One region of the Bradyrhizobium sp. CCGB01 genome, then DNA from elsewhere that is predicted to be linked to it. Evidence: predicted binding sites of a transcription regulator. Region 1 holds the regulator's gene; each other region holds the start of a gene.
What was found. The regulator PhoB, encoded in region 1, activates phosphate uptake and scavenging genes when phosphate is short. The targets are predictions, from matches to a motif close to TGTCATNNANCTGTCAT.
Positions count from the first base shown of each region.

Region 1 (3,205 bases):
GGTGGCCTGCTCCTGCAACGCCTTGACCAACACCGGATGCGCATGGCCGAGCGCATTCACCGCCACGCCCGAGGTGAAATCGAGATAACGCTCGCCGTTGGTCGCGATCAGCCAGCAGCCTTCGCCGCGCTCGAAACCGAGGTCGGACCTGGCGAAAACGGGGAGCAAATGCGGCGCTGCGCTGTTAGTCATGACGATCACTTGATTGTTGCGGACGGTGTGAGCGTGCATTGCGCAACGCACCATTGACCGGCCCGGAAAACGAAACGTGCCGCCTTTTAAGGGCGGCACGCGCAACCATCTTATGCCTGGTGAAACGGGTGTCAATGCCGCCCGGAAAGCCTCGCGAAATGCTTAATCCGTAGTCTTGCGGTGGCGATTTTGCGTATTTTCGCCACGGAACATGTGGAAGCGAGTCGGCGGACTCTTGCGCGTGAGTCACGCCATATTGTAGCGTTTGGCTTGTCAGATACGACATCTCGTGCAGCAGTTCTGATCCTCTAAGTCCTCATGTACCGGCGTAAGCGTTCGGGCGCATCTGGCGCGCCCGGCGAGCCTTAAGGGATTCTGACGGCACGGGTTTTTCGAAGCTTAGGCATTCGCTGTGCGGCCCCAGGATGGCAGGCGCCGGCGGAGGAAAGGGTGCAATGACGGTTTTGACCTGGTCAGATGATCGCGTCGAGCAGCTGAAAAAGCTCTGGGAGGCCGGACTTTCGGCCAGCCAGATCGCCGCTGAGCTTGGCAACGTGACCCGCAACGCGGTGATCGGCAAGGTGCACCGGCTCGGCCTGTCCGGCCGCGCCAAGAGCCCCTCGTCCGCAGCGCCCCGGCCGCGCAAGGCGCGTCCCGCGCAGCACATGATGCGGGTGAGCCGGCCGATCGCGCGCGGCAACACCGCGCTGGCGCAGGCCTTCGAGGTCGAGGTCGAGGCCGAACCGGTCACCTACGACAACGTGGTGCCGATGAGCCAGCGACTGTCGCTGCTGGAGCTGAACGAGGCGACCTGCCACTGGCCGGTCGGCGATCCCTCGAGCCCGGATTTCTTCTTCTGCGGCGGCAAGGCGCTCTCCGGCCTGCCCTACTGCGCCCAGCACTCGCGCGTGGCGTATCAGCCCGCAGCGGATCGCAGGCGCGCGCCGGCGAAGCCGGGTCCGCGCTGAGAGTTTTCTGAGATCACGACGGCAGCCGTCACGCGATGACGGCTCCACAAGATGGGCGTCGTCCCTGCGAAAGCAGGGACCCATAACCACAGGGCGCAATTGTCGCGCAAAGTGGTCACTCCGAGTCTTCGCCTCACCACTCCCCGTGGTTATGGGTCCCGGCGTTCGCCGGGACGACATCGGAAATTGTAGCGGCGGATCGCTAAATCAGCTCGCAAACCCTACGCCTGCTCTGCCTTCGCAAAGCGATCATCGAGCGCATAGCCGGCGCCGCGGACGGTGCGGATCGGGTCCTGCTCGCGGCCAAGATTGAGCAGCTTGCGCAAGCGGCCGATATGCACGTCCACGGTGCGCTCGTCGATATAGATGTCGCGGCCCCAGACGCTGTCGAGCAGTTGCTCGCGCGAGAACACCCGGCCCGGATGCTCCAGGAAGAACTCCAGCAGGCGATATTCGGTCGGGCCAAGATCGATCGGCCGGCCCGAGCGCGCCACGCGGCGCTTGTCGCGGTCGAGCTCGATGTCGCCATAGGCGAGCACGGTTGCGAGCCGCTCCGGGCTTGCGCGCCGCAGCAGACCCTTCACGCGCGCCAGCAGCTCGGGCACCGAAAACGGCTTGACGATGTAGTCGTCGGCGCCGGTCGCAAGTCCGCGCACCCGCTCGCTCTCCTCGCCGCGCGCGGTGAGCATGATGATCGGGAGCTGCTTGGTCTCCGGGCGGGTACGAAGCCGCCGGCACAGCTCGATGCCGGACAGTCCCGGCAGCATCCAGTCGAGCACGATCAAATCGGGGATGTGCTCCTTGAGACGGGTGTCGGCGTCGTCGCCGCGCATCACCGTCTCGACGTCGTAGCCGTCGCCTTCGAGATTGTAGCGAAGCAGCTCGGTGAGAGCTTCCTCGTCCTCAACCACCATAATGCGTGCGCCCATCGGGTCGTCGCTCCTTAAGTATTCGGAACCGTCGTGGCGAAGGTCGTCATGTCGCCCTTCGGCCGCTTGTCGGTGATCGCCTGTCCCTCGATCATGTAGAACACGGTCTCGGCGATGTTGGTGGCGTGGTCGCCGATGCGCTCGATGTTCTTGGCGCAGAACATCAAATGGATGCAGAACGAGATGTTGCGCGGATCCTCCATCATGTAGGTGAGGAGTTCGCGGAACAGCGAGGTGCAGATGGCGTCGACTTCCTCGTCGCCCTTCCACACCGCCATCGCCGCCGGCAGGTCGTGCGCGGCATAGGCGTCCAGCACCGACTTGACCTGCTGCTGCACGAGGTCGGTCATGTGCTCGAGGCCGCGGAACAGCTTGAGCGGATGGAAATCGGTCTCCAGCGCCGCGACGCGCTTGCCCATGTTCTTGGCGAGGTCGCCGATGCGCTCGAGATCGGTCGCGACGCGCATGGCGCCGACGATTTCGCGCAAATCGACAGCCATCGGCTGGCGGCGCGCGATGGTCAGCACGGCGCGCTCCTCGATCTTCTTCTGAAGTGCGTCGAGATCGGCATCGATGGCGACGACGCGCTGACCGAGCGCGACGTCGCGGCGGATCAGCGCGTCGACGGAATCGACGATCATGCGCTCGGCGATCCCGCCCATCTCCGCGACCAGGCGGGTGAGTTCCTGGAGGTCGGTGTCGAAGGCCTTTGCGGTATGTTCAGAACCCATATCCCGTCTCCTCAGCCGAACCGGCCGGTGATGTAATCCTGCGTGCGCCGGTCGGTCGGCGACGTGAAGATCTTGCTGGTGTCGTCGAACTCGATCAACTCGCCGAGATACATGAAGGCGGTCTTGTCGGAGACGCGCGCCGCCTGCTGCATGTTGTGGGTGACGATCGCGATCGTGTAGTTCTCGGACAGCTCCTGGATCAGCTCCTCGACCTTGGCGGTCGAGATCGGGTCGAGCGCCGAGCAGGGCTCGTCGAACAGGATGACCTCGGGCCGCACCGCGACCGTGCGGGCGATGCAGAGGCGCTGCTGTTGGCCGCCGGAGAGCGACAGGCCGGAGGCGTTGAGCTTGTCCTTGACCTCGTTCCACAGCGCGCCGCCACGCA
Region 1 is NZ_JANADK010000001.1:9,021,882-9,025,086, forward strand. Features, by position in the region: gene NLM25_RS42525 (aspartate aminotransferase family protein) at 1-192, opposite strand, end outside; gene NLM25_RS42530 (GcrA family cell cycle regulator) at 648-1,160, shown strand; gene phoB (phosphate regulon transcriptional regulator PhoB) at 1,382-2,089, opposite strand; gene phoU (phosphate signaling complex protein PhoU) at 2,104-2,820, opposite strand; gene pstB (phosphate ABC transporter ATP-binding protein PstB) at 2,832-3,205, opposite strand, start outside.

Region 2 (3,205 bases), 3.7 Mb from region 1:
CCGATCCGTGAGACCCGGGCCGCCGACCTGCCGCTCGCGATCGATCATTTCCGCTATTTCGCCGGGGTGGTGCGCGCACAGGAAGGCTCGATCGGCGAGATCGACCACGACACCATCGCCTATCATTTCCACGAACCGCTCGGCGTTGTCGGCCAGATCATCCCCTGGAACTTCCCGCTGCTGATGGCGTGCTGGAAGCTCGCGCCGGCGCTCGCCGCCGGCAATTGCGTCGTGCTCAAGCCCGCCGAGCAGACGCCGGCCTCGATCATGGTCTGGGCCGAGATCATCGGCGATCTCCTGCCGCCCGGTGTCCTCAACATCGTCAACGGTTTCGGCCTTGAAGCGGGCAAGCCGCTCGCGTCGAGCCCGCGGATCGCGAAAATCGCCTTCACCGGCGAGACCACGACGGGCCGGCTGATCATGCAATATGCCAGCCAGAACCTCATTCCCGTCACGCTCGAGCTGGGCGGCAAGTCGCCGAACATCTTCTTCAACGACGTCACCGCCGAAGACGACGATTTCTTCGACAAGGCGATCGAAGGCTTCGTCATGTTCGCGCTGAACCAGGGCGAGGTCTGTACCTGTCCGAGCCGGGCGCTGGTCCACGCCGACATCTACGACCGCTTCATGGAGCGGGCGCTCAAGCGCGTCGCCGCGATCAAGCAGGGCGACCCGCGCGAGGCCGACACCATGATCGGCGCGCAGGCATCCGGCGAGCAGCTCGCGAAGATCCTCTCCTATATCGACATCGGCAAGCAGGAGGGCGCCAAGGTGCTGGCGGGCGGCGGCCGCGCCGAGCTCGCGGGCGATCTGTCCGGCGGCTTCTATGTCCAGCCGACCGTGTTCGAGGGTCACAACAAGATGCGAATCTTCCAGGAGGAGATTTTTGGGCCCGTCGTCTCGGTCACGACCTTCAAGTCCGACGAGGAGGCGCTCGCGATCGCCAACGACACGCTCTATGGCTTGGGCGCCGGTGTCTGGAGCCGCGATGCCAACCGCTGCTACCGCTTCGGCCGGGCCATTCAGGCCGGCCGGGTCTGGACCAACTGCTACCACGCATACCCTGCGCATGCCGCGTTCGGCGGCTACAAGCAGTCGGGCGTCGGTCGCGAGACCCACAAGATGATGCTCGATCACTACCAGCAGACCAAGAACCTGCTGGTCAGCTACAGCCCGAAGAAGCTCGGCTTCTTCTGATCGGGCGAGGCGGCGCCGATGTGGCGCCGCCTTCGTCATCCCGCTGTCAGAGAGTTGAGACAAGACGAGGGGCCGAGCTATCCAGCTCGGCCCCTTTGGCATGCGAAGCGATGCCGGGCAGACGACGGAGGCATGGCCATGAAGCGCGATTTTTCGGGACGGAAGCTGCGCGCTGGAGCGATGCTGTGCGGCGCGGTGGCCCTGGCGTTGCTGGCGCCGTCGATCGCCTTCGCGCAGGCCGGTCCGGTGCCATCGGGCGCCAAGCCCTTCCTGACCGTCGATGGAAAGCCCCCGCTGATCCTCGGGCATCGCGGCGTGCCGGGACTGGTGCCGGAAGAGACCGAGGCATCCTATGACCTCGCCGCAGCCCTCGGCACTGATGCGCTCGAAGAGGACCTGCACCTCACCAAGGATTGCGTCCTGGTCGTGCGCCATAACCCTTGGCTGAGCGACAACACCAATGTTGCGGACGTCGCGAAGACCAATGCGGCTGTTGCAGCCCGCAAGCGCACCGTGCCCGGTGTGCGCGTCAAGGCCCCGTCTGCCACCGGCGTGCCTGCCGACTACCTCACGGATCTGACCGACCCGGCCGATCCCAAATCAGTGCTGGAGTCACTGATCGTGGACGGCGAGGACCATACCAACGACTGGTCGATCGCCGATTTCACAATGGCCGAGCTGAAGGAGTGGATTGCCGGCACCACCTATGACGCCGCCAACGAGCGGCCGAAAGTCTTCAACGGCAAGCTCCCGGTCATCAGCTTCCAGGACGTCATCGATATCGCCAAGGCGAAGAGCAAGGAGACCGGGCGGTCCATCCTCGTCTACCCGGAAACCAAGAATCCGACCTGGAACAATGCCCAGGCGATCGCCAATGGCTGCGGCGCGCCCGGCGGCCACCCGTTCGAGGATGCCTTGATCAAGATCATCAAGGACAACGGACTCAATACGAAAGAGGCTCCCATCCTTGTTCAGAGTTTCGAGCCCGGCAGCCTGAAATATATGCGCGGCCATGGTCTTCAGACGCGGCAGGTCCAGCTCATCGACGGCAACGGTATCGACTTCAGGAGCGGCAAGGTCTTGCTCAACAACATCACCAACTCCCGCCCGTTCGACTGGACGGTTGCAGGTGATCCGCGCTTGTACGATGCGATGCTGACGCCTGAGGGCCTTGCCGAGATCAAGACCTATGCCGACGGCATCGGCCCGTGGAAGGCCTACATCGTTCCGCTCAAGATTGCGCCGTGGAAGGACAGCAACGCCGACGGCACACCCTACAAGGGATCGACGCCGGACGCTTCGACGCAGGAGGCGACCAGCCTGATCGCCGACGCGCACAAGCTCGGCCTGTTCGTGCACGTCTTCACCTTCCGGAACGAGAAGAAATATCTGGCCGCCGACTATCGCGGTGATCCCAGCCTTGAATATCTCAAATTTTTCCGACTTGGCGTCGATGGGGTCTTCACCGACTTCACGCATACCGGCGTTGCCGCCCGCGCAACGTATTTGCGAGAGCTCGGCTGGTAGACGAAACGGCGAATCGGACCGGCGCTCTCGTCTCGGATCTGAACGTAACCGTGTCTGATTTTTCGCTGCGTTGGCTGCTTGCACCCACTACGCGGGCGGGGAGCTAATGTTGCCCAATCAAGCCTAAAGGTTTTGCAAAGTTTCGGCCACGTTGCACTGCGGCATAATGAAAATCGTGCCATGCCGCCGCGGTGCTTTCCAAGGGCGTTTGACTTGGGTTAGAGAGGGCTGAAGTTTTCTCTGACCCGGAATTCCCATGGCCGCACCCAAGAAAGCCGCCGCAGGCGCTGCGCAGGACAAGACCGACGGCGGCTCGCCCCCGGAATTCACCAAGGAGCAGGAGCTGAAGGCGCTCCGCGACATGCTCCTGATCCGACGGTTCGAGGAGAAGGCCGGCCAGCTCTACGGCATGGGCGCGATCGGCGGCTTCTGCCATCTTTATATCGGCCAGGAGGCCGTGGTGGTCGGCATGCAGATGGCC
Region 2 is NZ_JANADK010000001.1:5,343,498-5,346,702, reverse strand. Features, by position in the region: gene adh (aldehyde dehydrogenase) at 1-1,197, shown strand, start outside; gene NLM25_RS24660 (glycerophosphodiester phosphodiesterase family protein) at 1,336-2,724, shown strand; gene pdhA (pyruvate dehydrogenase (acetyl-transferring) E1 component subunit alpha) at 2,981-3,205, shown strand, end outside.
Region 2: NLM25_RS24660 (glycerophosphodiester phosphodiesterase family protein) is a predicted target of PhoB. The motif match lies at 1,231-1,247, and genes of this name have one in related genera.

Region 3 (3,205 bases), 5.6 Mb from region 1:
TTCGCTCATCGGCGCAAGCAGGGGGAGGTGACCGGCCGCGTCGGTGACGGTTTCATAGGCGATCGCAGTGCAACCGGAAGCGAGCAGGCCCTTGGCCTGTTCCGGATCCGGCGCAAGATGAAGGTAAGTAAACAGTATCTGGCCTTCGCGGAGCTGGACCCATTCGCTTTTCTGCGGCTCCTTCACCTTCACGATCATCTCGGAGGTCGCGAAGATATCGCGTGCGTTCTCGGCAATCGCGGCCCCTGCCCGCCGATAGACGTCGTCGGACGCACCAATGCCGCTACCGGCACCGGTCTCGACCGTCACCTGATGCCCGGCCGCCACATATTCGCGGACGGCGCCCGGCGTCAGCCCGACGCGATATTCCTGCACCTTGATCTCCCTGGGCACACCGACGCGCATCTTCAGCTCCTTTTGATTCCCCCCACGATCGTAACGGCGTGGCCGGTTTGGTTTCGTGCAAATATCCGCTAGTTTCGCCACGTGCGCGCCGGTTTCGGTCGCGGAAGTGCCCTTTCACGCTGGAAACAAAACCTTGGCCCTCGACCGGAAAGACCTCGCCATCCTCGCGGAACTCACCACCAATGCGCGGGCCAGCCACACCGACCTCGCCAACAAGGTCGGGCTCTCGAGCACGGCGCTGGCGCGGCGGCAGAAGGCACTGGAGGACGACGGCTACATCCAGGCCTACCAGGCTGCGCTCGATCTCGCGCAATTCGGCCTCACCACGACCGTGCTGGTCCGCATCGCTTTGGAGAGCCAGAGCGACGAGGCGCTGAAGGCGTTCGAGACCGAGGTGGTGAAATGCCCCTCCGTCGTGCGCTGTTTCCTGATGTCCGGCACCGACGACTACATCCTGATCGTGCTCGCCCGAGACATCCAGGATTTCGAGCGTATCCATCGCACCGAGCTGTCGCGCCTGCCGCGCGTCGCCCGGGTGCAATCGAGCTTTGCGCTGCGCGAGATCGTCAACCGCGCGGTGCCGACGGTGGTGTTCGGCGAGGCGAAACGGTAGCTGTTCCCGCTCCCTCACCAACCCGGCGGAGGTCGATCTGCGCCACTGTCATAGAACTGTCATCGAAAGTGCCGAGACCTGCCAGTCTCTGCATCTTCGGGACACGCCATGGACTATTTCAAGCGCTTCAACTTCCTGTTCGCCGCACCTGTGTTCGACACCGACGACCTGGAAGGCATCCGGTTCAACCAGATCATCGAGGAGATCCAGCGCTCCGGCTTCGAGGTCGTGAGGGCCCGCAGACTGGAGGACGCCGAGATCGCGGTGCAGACCGACGCCGCGATCGGCTGCATGGTGGTGGACTGGGGCAAGAAGGGCCTCGAAGGGAAGACCTCGGCGCTGATCAACCTGATGCGCCGCCGCGGCCTCGACTTTCCGATCATCCTCCTGATCCGGCGCAAGCGCTTCGAGGATCTGCCGGTCGAGGTGCTCGACTTCATCGACGGTTACGTCTTCCTGTCCGAGGAGACGCCTACCTTCATCGCCAAGAATTTGATCAGCCGGCTCAAGCAATATGCCGAGACGCTGAAGACGCCGTTCTTCGGCGCGCTGGTCGACTATGCCGAGGAAGGCAACCAGCTCTGGACCTGTCCGGGTCACAATGGCGGCGTGTTCTACAACCGCAGTCCGATCGGCCGGGTCTTCGTCGAGCATCTCGGCGAATCCGTGTTCCGCGACGACCTCGACAATTCCGTGCTCGATCTCGGCGATCTCCTCACCCATGAGGGACCCGCGCTGAAGGCGCAGAAGGAAGCCGCCCAGATCTTTGGTGCGGAAAAGACCTATTTCGTGCTCAACGGCACCTCGACCTCGAACAAGGTCGCGCTCGGCGCCCTCGTCACCGACGGCGACCTCGTGCTGTTCGACCGCAACAACCACAAGGCTGCCCATCACGGCGCGCTGATGATCAATGGCGGCATCCCGATCTACGTGCCGACCATTCGTAATGCCTGGGGCCTGATCGGCCCGATGCGCTGGGACATGCTCGACGAAAAGGCACTGCGCGAGGCGGTTCGCAACCACCCGCTGGTCACGGACAAGGAGGCCTGGCGCAAGGAACGGCCGTTCCGCGTCGCCGTGGTCGAGCAGTGCACCTATGACGGCTCGATCCACAGCGCCGAGATGATCCTGAAGCGCATCGGCCACCTCTGCGAATACATCTTGTTCGACGAGGCCTGGGCCGGCTTCATGAAATTCCACCCGCTCTATGCCGGTCGCTTCGCCATGGGGCTGGCGAACCTTCCCCCTGAAGCGCCCGGCATCATCGCGACGCAGTCCACCCACAAGCAGCTCGCGAGCTTCTCGCAGGCCTCGCAGATCCACATCAAGGACCGCCACATCCGCGGCCAGAAGCGGCGCGTCGAGCATCGCCGCTTCAACGAAAGTTTCATGCAGCACGCCTCGACCTCGCCGTTCTATCCCCTGTTCGCCTCCCTCGACGTCGGCGCGCAGATGATGAAGGGCCGCTCCGGCGAAGTCCTCTGGGACGACACGATCCGGCTCGGCATCGAGCTGCGCAAGAAGATCCGCGCGATGCGCCGGGAGTTCGAGGAGAAGGAGCAAAATCCGGATCGCCGCTGGTTCTTCGAACCCTTCGTCCCCGATCGTGTCGCCATTCCCGACGTCAGCCGTCCCGGCGCCGCGCACAACGTCGCCTGGGAGACCCTCTCCACCGACGAACTCGCCACCAATCCGGCACTGTGGCAGCTCTCCCCCGACAGCACCTGGCATGGCTTCCCCGGCCTCAGCGAGGGCTTCGCCATGACCGACCCGAACAAGCTGACGCTGCTCACGCCCGGCTTCGATCGCGCGACCGGCGCGTATGCCGAGCACGGCATCCCCGCGCCGGTCGTCGCGCAATATCTGCGCGAGAACCGCATCGTCCCTGAAAAGAACGACCTCAACTCCCTGCTCTTCCTGCTCACCCCTGGGGTCGAGGCGAGCAAGGCCGGCACGCTGATCTCGGGCCTTGTCGCATTCAAGAGGCTACATGACGACAATGCCTTGCTGGCCGACGTCATCCCCGAATTTTACCAGCGGCGCCAGGCCCGCTATGCCGGCGTGCGACTGCGCGATCTCTGCGGCGAGATGCACCGCTTCTTCCGCGCCGCCGACGTCAGCGCGCTCCAGGCCCGGCAGTTCATGCCCGAGCACATGCCTGAGATCGCAATGTCGCCCCGCGATGCG
Region 3 is NZ_JANADK010000001.1:3,418,861-3,422,065, reverse strand. Features, by position in the region: gene ald (alanine dehydrogenase) at 1-405, opposite strand, end outside; gene NLM25_RS15625 (Lrp/AsnC family transcriptional regulator) at 539-1,018, shown strand; gene NLM25_RS15620 (Orn/Lys/Arg decarboxylase N-terminal domain-containing protein) at 1,127-3,205, shown strand, end outside.
Region 3: NLM25_RS15620 (Orn/Lys/Arg decarboxylase N-terminal domain-containing protein) is a predicted target of PhoB. The motif match lies at 1,065-1,081, and genes of this name have one in related genera.

Region 4 (3,205 bases), 2.6 Mb from region 1:
CCGTTCGTTGCCGACGGGACGAAGTCGCCGCAATGGAATCGCGGCGCCTATCTCGTCAACAGCTTTGGCCATTGCGCCGAATGCCACAGCCCGCGCAATGCGCTTGGCGGCATCATCTCCGGCGAACGCTTTGCCGGCGGGCCCAATCCGGAAGGCGAGGGCTGGGTGCCCAACATCACGCAGAAGCGTCTCGGCGAGTGGAGCGCGAAGGACATCGCCTATTTCCTGAAGACCGGCGAATTGCCCGATGGCGACAGCGTCGGCGGCGCGATGACGCGCGTGATCAAGAACATCTCGCATTTGCCGGACGAGGATCTCGCGGCGATGGCGGACTACATCAAGTCGCTGCCGCCGGTGGACGGGCCGGCACGGCCGAAGCGCAAGGAAAGCGGCACGTGATTGGCGATCCGCCTCGCAAACCTGCGAGGCACGTCAATTGCGGGCAGTCAGCTCGCGCCAAAGGCCTTGAAGGTGATGATGGTGAGGGTGTCCTGGATGCCCGGCAGCACCTGCACCTTCTCGTTGATGAAGTGGCCGATGTCGGTGTCCTTGTCGACGTAGAACTTCACCAGCAAGTCGTAATGGCCGGCCGTGGAGTAGATTTCGGAGGCGATCTCGGCTTCGGCAAGCGCATTGGCGACCGTATAGGACTGGCCGAGCTTGCATTTGATCTGGACGAAAAAAGGAACCATTGCAGTCACTCCGAAGGCGTATCTGGCGGCTAATAGGCCAAAACCGGCCGGAATTAGCAAGCGAACTTGCGAGCCGGCGGGGTGCGCGCTAGGACGGGCCATGGTCCCCAGGAAGCGGAAAATCACCCCATGACGACGCCCGTGGCGCTCACCATCGCCGGCTCCGATTCGAGCGGCGGCGCCGGCATCCAGGCCGACCTCAAGACCTTTGCCGCGCTCGGCGTCTATGGCGCGTCCGCCATCACGGCGCTGACCGCGCAGAACACGCGCGGCGTCACCGGCATCCACGCGGTGCCGGCCGAGTTCGTCACCGCGCAGATCGACGCGGTGTTCTCCGATCTCGAGGTCGGCGCGGTGAAGATCGGCATGGTGGCCCAAGTCGCCAGCATCGATGCGATCGCCGCCGCTCTGTCGCGCTGGAAGCCGCGGCATATCGTGCTCGATCCCGTGATGGTCGCAACCTCCGGCGATCGCCTACTCGCGGCCGAGGCCGTCGAGGCGCTGCGCACAAGACTGATGCCGCTGGCGTCGGTGATCACGCCCAATCTGCCCGAGGCCGCCGCTCTTCTCGACGAGCCCGTCGCGGCGAGCGAGGCCGAGATCGAAGCTCAGGGACGACGCCTGCTGGCGCTCGGCTGCGGCGCGGTGCTCATCAAGGGCGGGCACGGCGAGGGCGCCGAGAGCACCGACTATCTCGTGGATTCGGGAAAAGCGATCGCACTAGCGGCGCCGCGCATCGCTACCCGCAACACCCATGGCACGGGGTGCTCGCTGTCCTCGGCCGTCGCCGCCGGGCTTGCCAGGGGCAAGGATCTCGAGCGCGCCGTGCGCAACGCCAAGGCCTGGATCAGCGCGGCCATCGCGGCCGCCGACCGTTTCAGCGTCGGTCATGGCCACGGGCCAGTCCACCATTTCCACAAGTTTTACTGACGCCGGCCACGAACGCTCCGTCAGCGGTGCGCGGGAGCGCCGCCGTTAACCCATTCAGCCGACAGTTCCGTCCTTCTTGCGGAGGCCGCTGCGGCGCCATGTCGCCTGATTGTCGCATGCGACTGATATTCGCGGGGAGGGCGAGGCAAGGTCTGATTCGTATCTGAGGGTGCCTCAAAGGTTCAATCTGTCATCCCCCTGTCACGGGACATTTGTTACAGGCTGGCGCATGGGAAGTTACGATGCGAGTGACGAGAGCCCGGAACGGCGCTTTCGCACGTTGTTCATCTCCGACGTTCATCTCGGAGCCCGCGGTTCTCAAGCCGACCTATTGCTGGACTTCCTGCGCTACCACGACGCCGACACGATCTATCTCGTCGGCGACATCGTGGATGGCTGGGCGCTGAAATCGAGCTGGCACTGGCCGCAATCGCATAACGACCTCGTCCAGAAGCTGCTGCGCAAGGCGCGCAAGGGCGCCAAGGTCATCTACATCCCCGGCAATCACGACGAGTTCCTGCGCAACTATTACGGCACGCATTTCGGCGGCATCGACGTCGTCGAGAACACCGTCCACACCGGCGTGGACGGCAAGCGCTATCTCGTCATCCACGGCGACATCTTCGACCTCGTGGTGCAGAACGCGCGCTGGCTCGCCCATCTCGGCGACAAGGCCTACGACTTCGCGATCCAGATGAATCGCTTCGTCAACTTCTTCCGGCGCATGTTCGGCGTACCCTATTGGTCGCTGTCGCAATGGGCCAAGCAGAAGGTCAAGAATGCGGTCAACTATATCGGCGCGTTCGAGCAGGCGCTCGCCGCCGAGGCGCGGCGCCACGACGCCGACGGCGTGATCTGCGGCCACATCCACTACGCCGTGATCCGCGACGAGGGCGGCATCCGCTACATGAATTGCGGCGACTGGGTCGAGAGCTGCACGGCGCTGGTCGAGCACGACGACGGCCATTTCGAGATCATCACCTGGGCGGATCACGCGCAGAAGCCGGCGCAGGTCCCGCAGGTCGCAGCCAAGGCTGCATAACAAGGGCAGCTTGATGCGCATCCTGGTCGCGACCGACGCCTGGCACCCGCAAGTCAACGGTGTGGTTCGGACGCTGACCAAGCTCGCTGACGCGGCCAAGGGGCTCGGTGTCGAGTTCACGTTCCTGACGCCGCAATCGTTCCGCACCTTTGCGATGCCGAGCTACCGCGACGTGCGGCTCGCCATGCCGCGTCCGGCGCGAATCGCGAGGCTGATCGAGGAGGCGCGCCCCGACAGCATTCATATCGCGACGGAAGGGCCGATCGGCCTGATGGTCCGCCGCTACTGCCGCCAGCGCAAGCTGCCGTTCACGACCAGCTTCCACACCCGCTTTCCCGAATATGTCCGCGCCCGTGTGCCGGTTCCGGGCTCGCTGATCTGGCGGGCGCTGCGCCGTTTCCACAGCCCCAGCCGCGCCGTGATGGCGGCGACGCCTGCGCTGGCCCGCGAGCTTGGCGAGCGCGGCTTTGACAATGTCGTGCTGTGGCCGCGCGGCGTCGACACCGAGCTGTTCCATCCCCGCGCCATCGACCTCTGCCTG
Region 4 is NZ_JANADK010000001.1:6,463,575-6,466,779, reverse strand. Features, by position in the region: gene NLM25_RS30250 (cytochrome c) at 1-399, shown strand, start outside; gene NLM25_RS30245 (Lrp/AsnC family transcriptional regulator) at 447-692, opposite strand; gene thiD (bifunctional hydroxymethylpyrimidine kinase/phosphomethylpyrimidine kinase) at 822-1,622, shown strand; gene NLM25_RS30235 (UDP-2,3-diacylglucosamine diphosphatase) at 1,852-2,664, shown strand; gene NLM25_RS30230 (glycosyltransferase family 1 protein) at 2,678-3,205, shown strand, end outside.
Region 4: NLM25_RS30235 (UDP-2,3-diacylglucosamine diphosphatase) is a predicted target of PhoB. The motif match lies at 1,811-1,827, and genes of this name have one in related genera.